Regions from separate parts of the Acidovorax sp. FHTAMBA genome, predicted to be linked through region 2. Evidence: predicted binding sites of a transcription regulator. Region 2 holds the regulator's gene; each other region holds the start of a gene.
The links. The regulator FNR, encoded in region 2, switches genes on or off when oxygen is low (the NO sensors DNR and NnrR bind a similar motif). The targets are predictions, from matches to a motif close to TTGATNNNNATCAA.
Positions count from the first base shown of each region.

Region 1: a site for FNR is predicted at 1,129-1,142, ahead of AAFF19_RS01480 (hemerythrin domain-containing protein). Genes of this name have one in related genera too.
Region 3: a site for FNR is predicted at 1,480-1,493, ahead of AAFF19_RS02855 (hemerythrin domain-containing protein). Genes of this name have one in related genera too.

Region 1 is NZ_CP152407.1:326,745-329,008, reverse strand. Features, by position in the region: gene AAFF19_RS01485 (alkene reductase) at 1-334, shown strand, start outside; gene AAFF19_RS01480 (hemerythrin domain-containing protein) at 483-1,070, opposite strand; gene AAFF19_RS01475 (methyl-accepting chemotaxis protein) at 1,229-2,264, opposite strand, start outside.
Region 2 is NZ_CP152407.1:2,143,685-2,145,948, reverse strand. Features, by position in the region: gene hemN (oxygen-independent coproporphyrinogen III oxidase) at 1-396, opposite strand, end outside; gene fnr (fumarate/nitrate reduction transcriptional regulator Fnr) at 582-1,304, shown strand; gene AAFF19_RS10095 (hypothetical protein) at 1,345-1,638, opposite strand; gene AAFF19_RS10090 (FixH family protein) at 1,695-1,976, opposite strand; gene ccoG (cytochrome c oxidase accessory protein CcoG) at 2,038-2,264, opposite strand, start outside.
Region 3 is NZ_CP152407.1:622,749-625,012, reverse strand. Features, by position in the region: gene AAFF19_RS02860 (sensor domain-containing diguanylate cyclase) at 1-758, opposite strand, end outside; gene AAFF19_RS02855 (hemerythrin domain-containing protein) at 907-1,416, opposite strand; gene AAFF19_RS02850 (hypothetical protein) at 1,621-2,202, opposite strand.

The DNA.
Region 1 (2,264 bases), 1.8 Mb from region 2:
GCTCGGCCTGGCTTACCTCCATATCATCGAAGGCGCCACCGGCGGCCCGCGCGAGGTGGAAGGCCGCCCGTTTGACTACGCCGCCCTCAAGGCCGCCTACCGCGCAGCCGGTGGCAAGGGTGCCTGGATGGTGAACAACGCCTACACCCGCGAACTGGCCGATGCCGCCCTGGCCCACGGCGCAGACATCGTGGCCTTTGGCCGCCCCTTCATCGCCAACCCCGACCTGGTGGCGCGCCTGAAGGCCAACGCCCCGCTCAACGAGGTGAACCGCGCCACGCTGTATGGCGGCGGGGCCGAGGGGTATACGGACTATCCGGCACTGGGTGCCTGAGCAGGCAAAAACGGAGTGCCGCGTCCGGGTTCACGCGCCGGTGGAAACTGGCGCTGGCCTAGCGCGGGCCGCCGCACAAGGGCCGCCCCGCCACGCTGGCGGCGTCCCCCTGCCCGCGTAGCGAGAGCGGGGGAAGCGGCGAAGCCGCTCAGGGGGGTGAACCTAAGCCTATCGGGCTCGGCGCCCGCATCACGATGCGCGTGAACAGCCGGTCATACGCCGCGTCGCGCGGCTTGCCCGGGGCCAGCGGGTTGGTGTTGCTGGCAAAGGCCGCGTCGATGGCAGCCCAGTCGCCCGGCTGCAGGGATTCCTGCGCGGCGGGCAGCACCACGGTTTCTTCCAGGCGCATGTGCTCCAGGTAAAAGCGGATGTAGCGCTCCAGCGCCTGGGCAAACGCCTCGCGGCGCGCATCGCCCATCAGCTCCCAGCCCAGCAGCAGGTGCTGCAGCTCACGCACCGCCGCCTCGCCGCCTTCGTGGTCGCGCTCCAGCTGGGCAATGGCCTCGGCCGCCTGGGGTGAGCGCTCGGCCACCTTGGGGAACAGCCACTGCGACTCCTTGGGGTGGTGCTGGCGCTCTGGAAACTCGTCGATGTAGAACAGCATGGCCCGCATCACGTCAAAGAACGCCGCGGGCTCGTCGCCCGGGCCCTGGTTCAGCATCAGGTGCAACGACTGCAGCACCGCCGCCAGCGACGCATGCTCCTCACGAATGGTTCGCAGACAGATGGACGACATGGCGCGCTCCCCGGTTAGGCACAGGCCCCGAGATTGCCATGCAGGAAGCGGCCAACCCATGACGCAGGTCAATAAACCGGCCACCCTCTCCCATAAAGAAAGCCCCGCAGACGGAGCCAGCGGGGCTACTTTTTCACCGCAGTGCGGCGCGTCAGGTATCAGCCCTCAAGCCGGGGCTGGGCCGCGTTGGTGCCCAGGGCCTGCGCCGTGCGGGCCAGCGGTGCTGCGCCCGTGGCTCCGGGGCCCGCGTACGCGTGCCCTGTCGAATCCGCCAGACGGAACTGCTGCACCACCTGCGAAAGGCGTGCGGCCTGCTCGCGCAGCGAATCGGCCGCAGCGGCAGACTCTTCCACCAGCGCAGCATTCTGCTGCGTCATGCGGTCGATCTCGCCCACCGAGCTGTTCACCTGACCGATACCGGCCGACTGCTCGGACGCCGCGGCGGTGATCTCGCCAATGATGTCGCCCACGCGCTGCACGCTGCCCACGATGTCCTTCATCGCCGTGCCCGCTTCTTCCACATGGCGCACGCCGCCGTCCACGGCCGTCACGCTGCTCTGGATCAGGCCCTTGATGTCGCTGGCCGCCGCCGCGCTTCGCTGGGCCAGGCTGCGCACCTCGCTGGCCACCACGGCAAAGCCGCGGCCCTGCTCACCTGCACGGGCAGCCTCCACCGCCGCGTTCAGCGCCAGGATGTTGGTCTGGAAGGCAATCGAATCGATCAGCCCGATGATGTCGCCAATCTTGCGGCTGGACGCCGAAATCTCCTGCATGCTGGCCACGGCCTGCTGCACCACGCCGCCACCATGCGTGGCCATCTGCGATGCCGACGCCGCCAGCTGGTTGGCCATCTGCGACGAAGATGCCGTCTGCTGCACCGTGGACGTGAGCTGCGACAGCGAAGACACGGCCTCCTGCGCGTTGCTGGCCGTCTGCTCGGTGCGCTGCGACAGGTCCTGATTGCCGGTGGCGATCTCCTGGCTGGCGGTGGCGATGTTGCCGCTGGCGTCCCGCACCTGCGCCACCAGCGCGCCCAGGCCCTGCTGCATGTCGCGCAGTGCGCGCTGCAGGTCAGCCACTTCGTCCTTGCCCTCGGCGGCAATGTGCTGCGACAGGTCGCCGCCTGCAATCGCCTGCGCCATCTTGCGTGCGTCTTCCAGCGGGCGGCAGATGGAGTTCATGTTCATCAGCGTG
Region 2 (2,264 bases):
CATCGCCATCAACTCACGCAGCCCATCATCCGTCAGGAAAGTGGGCGTGCCCCCCCCCAGGTGCAACTGGCTCACGACCTGGCCCAGCCCGCAGTGGGCAGTGTGCAGGTCGATCTCGCGACTGAGGTAGCGGAGATAGACCTCCGCGCGGTCATGGTGTTTGGTAATGATCTTGTTGCAGGCGCAGTAGTAACATAGTGACTCGCAAAACGGGATGTGCACATACAGTGACAGCGGCAAGGCCTTCGCCATCGAGCCCAGGCGCCGTTGCTCCAGTGCAAGCGCATAGTCATCCTTCCCGAAGGCCTCGACAAATCGGTCGGCAGTGGGGTAAGAGGTATAACGAGGACCCGGCACATCAAAGCGGCGCAACAGGTCGGGTGTGACAACGGTCATGGGAGATTTCCTTGCGTACACTGCAACTGTGCCTTACGCTGAGGCCATTGTCCTTGACCTGCGTCAAGCGAAGAACTGACCCCTTCGACGACAATTTGATGTAAGTCAGTCGCCCAACCGTACGCCACAGTGCCGCTGCGGTGGCATATTGAGCCTTTGCTCACATCCAACCTGTTCCTGTGCTTATGAATCCGCTCACCATCAAAGTCGCCTGCTCCAACTGCAATCTGCGTGAGTTGTGCATGCCAGTTGGCCTGAACGACGAGCAACTTCAGCGTATTGATGAAATTGTTGCGGTGCGTAGGAAGATCAAGCGCGGAGGCACGCTTTTTCGCAACGGCGAGTCTTTTACCTCCTTGTATGCGATCCGCACCGGTTTCTTCAAGACCTGCGTCGCTACGGAAGACGGCCGCGACCAAGTGACGGGTTTTCAGATGGCTGGCGAAATCATCGGCCTCGATGGCATCGTGAATGACCACCATACGTGTGACGCGGTGGCTTTGGAAGACGCAGAAGTCTGTGTCATGCCGTTTGACCGCATCGAAGAACTGTCGCGTGAAGTCAATGCGCTGCAGCACCATGTGCACAAGATCATGAGCCGCGAAATCGTTCGCGAGCACGGCGTGATGCTGTTGCTGGGCAGCATGCGTGCTGAAGAACGCCTCGCAGCTTTTCTGCTGAACCTGGTTCAGCGTTTGCATGCGCGAGGTTTTTCGCAGTCCGAACTCGTGCTGCGCATGACCCGGGAGGAAATCGGCAGCTATCTCGGCCTGAAGCTCGAGACGGTGAGCCGGACTTTTTCAAAGTTCGTGGAAGAAGGCATTGTGGAGGTCAAACAGCGCCATGTCCGCATTCTCGAAACCGATGCACTCAAGCGCATCGTGAACAACCAGCCCGCCTGCCATTGACCCGCCAACACTGCGCTGCCATCCGCAACCTGCAAGCCCTTCAGGAGCAGGAAGTCGTCTTGCGGCAATCATCGGGGCGCTCCCCCTCCGGCACAGGGCAACGGTTGAGCTCGAAGGGTGACATGGCCAGCAGTGTGGTCAGCGCACTGGACGCCATCGTGATCGCCCAGAACGCAAAAAAGGCCAGCGTGTAGACCCCCTGCCGTGACAGCGCGAGCGGTTGCCCAAACCAATGCAGATCTTGCGGATCCACCATGGCAAAGACCAGCATCTCCAGCACACCAGCCATCAGAAACGCTGGCCACGCAATCCACATCAACCGTTGGGTCCACATTGTTTTGTCTCCGGGTAAGCCCTTGCAAGCCATGAGCCGCAGGGGCCCGTTGTGTATCAGCGCGGCTGGTCTTGCGCTGGCGTAGCCGCATGGTTGCGGCCCTTCATCGCGGGTGCGAGGCTCTTCTCGGGTTCCGCAAGGTTCTTGTTGATTTCAATGCCCTGGCGATAGTAGTCCTCGGCCACCACGGGATCAGGCCGTGAAATCGCCAGCCACAACGTCACAAATCCCGCGACGATCACGATGAGCGGCCCAGCAATGATCAGCCAGACATGGCCGAACTTCCACCACGGTTCTGGGACGGAAGGCTCAGCACTGAGTGCAGAACTGGTTGGCATGGTGTTAACTCCTGAAAAATAGTCGGCTGAGAGCACACAGTGCCATCACAAAACAATCATCCTAGCGCGGGACCAGAAACACCGATTTCTCGGTCACATGGCTCGCAGTACCCAAGGCCTGAACGTCGAACTGAACCGCATGGGAACCCGCTGGCGCTGACCCGTAGGGAATCTGCAGCCTGACAGCGACCCACCTGGATTCAGCAGCTCCAATCTCCACCTCTGCATCCGAAGCGACCACCAACCCCTCAAGGCCGCGTGCGTCAATGCGGTAGCGCTGCGGGCCTT
Region 3 (2,264 bases), 1.5 Mb from region 2:
CACAGTGCCGCAAAAAGCTGCAGCGCCCGGTCGCCCACATGGTGGCCGTAGAGGTCGTTGACCTGCTTGAAGTGGTCGATGTCCATCATGAGCAGGCAGGCGGGTTCGCAGTCGCGCTGCAGCAGCGCCAGCTCCTGCCGCAGGCGTTCGGTGAACGAGCGGCGATTGGCCAGGCCCGTGAGCACGTCCGTATGGGCCAGCACCGACATCTGGTGGCGTGCCTCTTCCAGATCGGCCAGCATCTGGCCCTGGAGATCGTTGGCGCGCTTGAGCTCCAGCAGTCGGATCACCTGCCGCGCCAAAGCGCCCAGCATGTCCTCTGACTGCGGCGAAAGCGCGCGCGGCTGGTGGTCGAGCACGCACAGGGTGCCCAGTGCAAACCCATCGGGCGTGACCAGCGGAGCGCCGGCGTAGAACCGCAGCGGGTTCTCCTGGGTCACGATGTGAAAGTGGGCAAACCGCGCATCCTGCGCCAGATCGGGAACGATGAACACGCCAGGCTGGCGCACGGCATACCGGCACACCGACTGGTCGAGCGGGGTTTCCTCCACCGCCAGCCCGACCGAGGCCTTGAACCACTGGCGGTGGCTGTCGAGCAGGCTGATCAGCGCCACCGGAGCCTGGCAGATGTGCGCGGCGATGCGGGCCAGATCGTCGTAGGCGGGCTCCATCGGCGTGTCGAGAATGCCGTAGCGCTGCAACGCCTGCAGACGCGCGGATTCGTCGTTCGGAACCCATTGAAAACCGGTTTCTGCCATGGAGCCAAGCGGCAATGCCGTCCACGCTGCCTAGAGACCTGGCAGCATGCCATAGCTACGCCAGCACTGCACGGGTACAACCACGGTGCTGCTGTGCCACGACCGCCGACCGTGGCGCAACGGCAGGAGAGGCGGCGGCGGTGGGCTTTCAGGCCATGGCCGGGCTCGGCCGGGGCTCCTCCTGCACATCGGAGCAGGTCGATCCGCCGCAGCCCTGGATCAGTTCGCCCGGCAGGGCGTGCGGCGCATGCACAACCCCCGAGACTGGATCGAACCCCACGCGGCGCAGGTGCAGTGCCAATGCTGCGTCCATGCTCTGCGCGTGCTGCGGAAACCACAGGGCCAGTTCGCTGGCCATCACCCGCAAGACTTTCTGATCGCCCTGGGCAGCGCGTGCCGCGCCTTCACGCATGACCTGAAGCACCACCTGGTGCTGCAGGCTGTGGCAGTTGCCAGACGCAAACCGGGTAGACGCCATCCACGCGTCTTCCTGCGCAAAATGATGGTGGGTGTGTTCCACCAGCAACTGCCAGGCGTCCTGCAGCTGGGCATCGTCTGCCGCGTCCACCGCCGCCAGGAGTTCAACAAACTCGCGGTGGGTGTCGTCCATCAGTGGAAGGTTCAGGGCCAGCGCGTCCGACCAAGCGAGTTGTGCCATGGGAATCCCTTTGCAGCGGAGATAAAAAGGGTGCGAGCTTAGGCCGCTGGGCGACAGCGGGTGTTGACGCATGTCAGCGGGGCGTCAAGTGGCAGGCGGCGACCACCGCCCCAGCAAAAAACCCCGCACAAGGCGGGGTTTGGAGGAGTCACGGCATGGCGAGGCTTACCCAGGCACCCCAGGCACTACCACGCCGAAGCGTGATCAGCTCTTGTTGTACATGCGCTTCATGTCGTCCACGCACTTGGATTTGGCATCGCCGGACATTGCGTCGCAACGCTCCTTGGCAGCCTTGTAGTTGGCGTCATTCTTTTCAGCGTTGGCATCCTTGCGGGCTTCAGCAACAGCGGCGTTCTTTTCGGCGGCGCTGTCAGCGGGCTTGGCCTGCACTGCGGCGACCTTGGCGTCCTCCTTGGCCTTCACCTGGGCGGCCTTGGCGTCCTTCTCGCACACGTCCTTCTCATTGCCCTTCAGGTCGTCGCACTTTTCCTTGGCGACGTCGTAGGCAGCATCAGCGCGTGCTTCGGCGACTTTCTGGGTGTTCTTGGCGCTAGGCTTGTACTGGGCTTCGAGCTCGGCCTTGGCCACCTTTTCCTTGCCCTTGGCCTCCTTCTGGCAGATGTCCTTGGCGTTGGCCGTCAGGGCATCACATTTGTCCTTGTCGGCCTTGTAGGTAGCTTCGATGGTGTCCTTGGCGGTCTTGTGCTCTTCCTTGGTCATGGCAAAAGCCGAGGTGGCCAGCAGGCCGGCAGCGACGGAAGCAATCAGGGTGCGTGCGAATTTCATGGTTTTCTCCTCAAATCTGGTTGTCAGGTCTTGGTAGCAATAACTGGAGTTCTTTGGGTGCG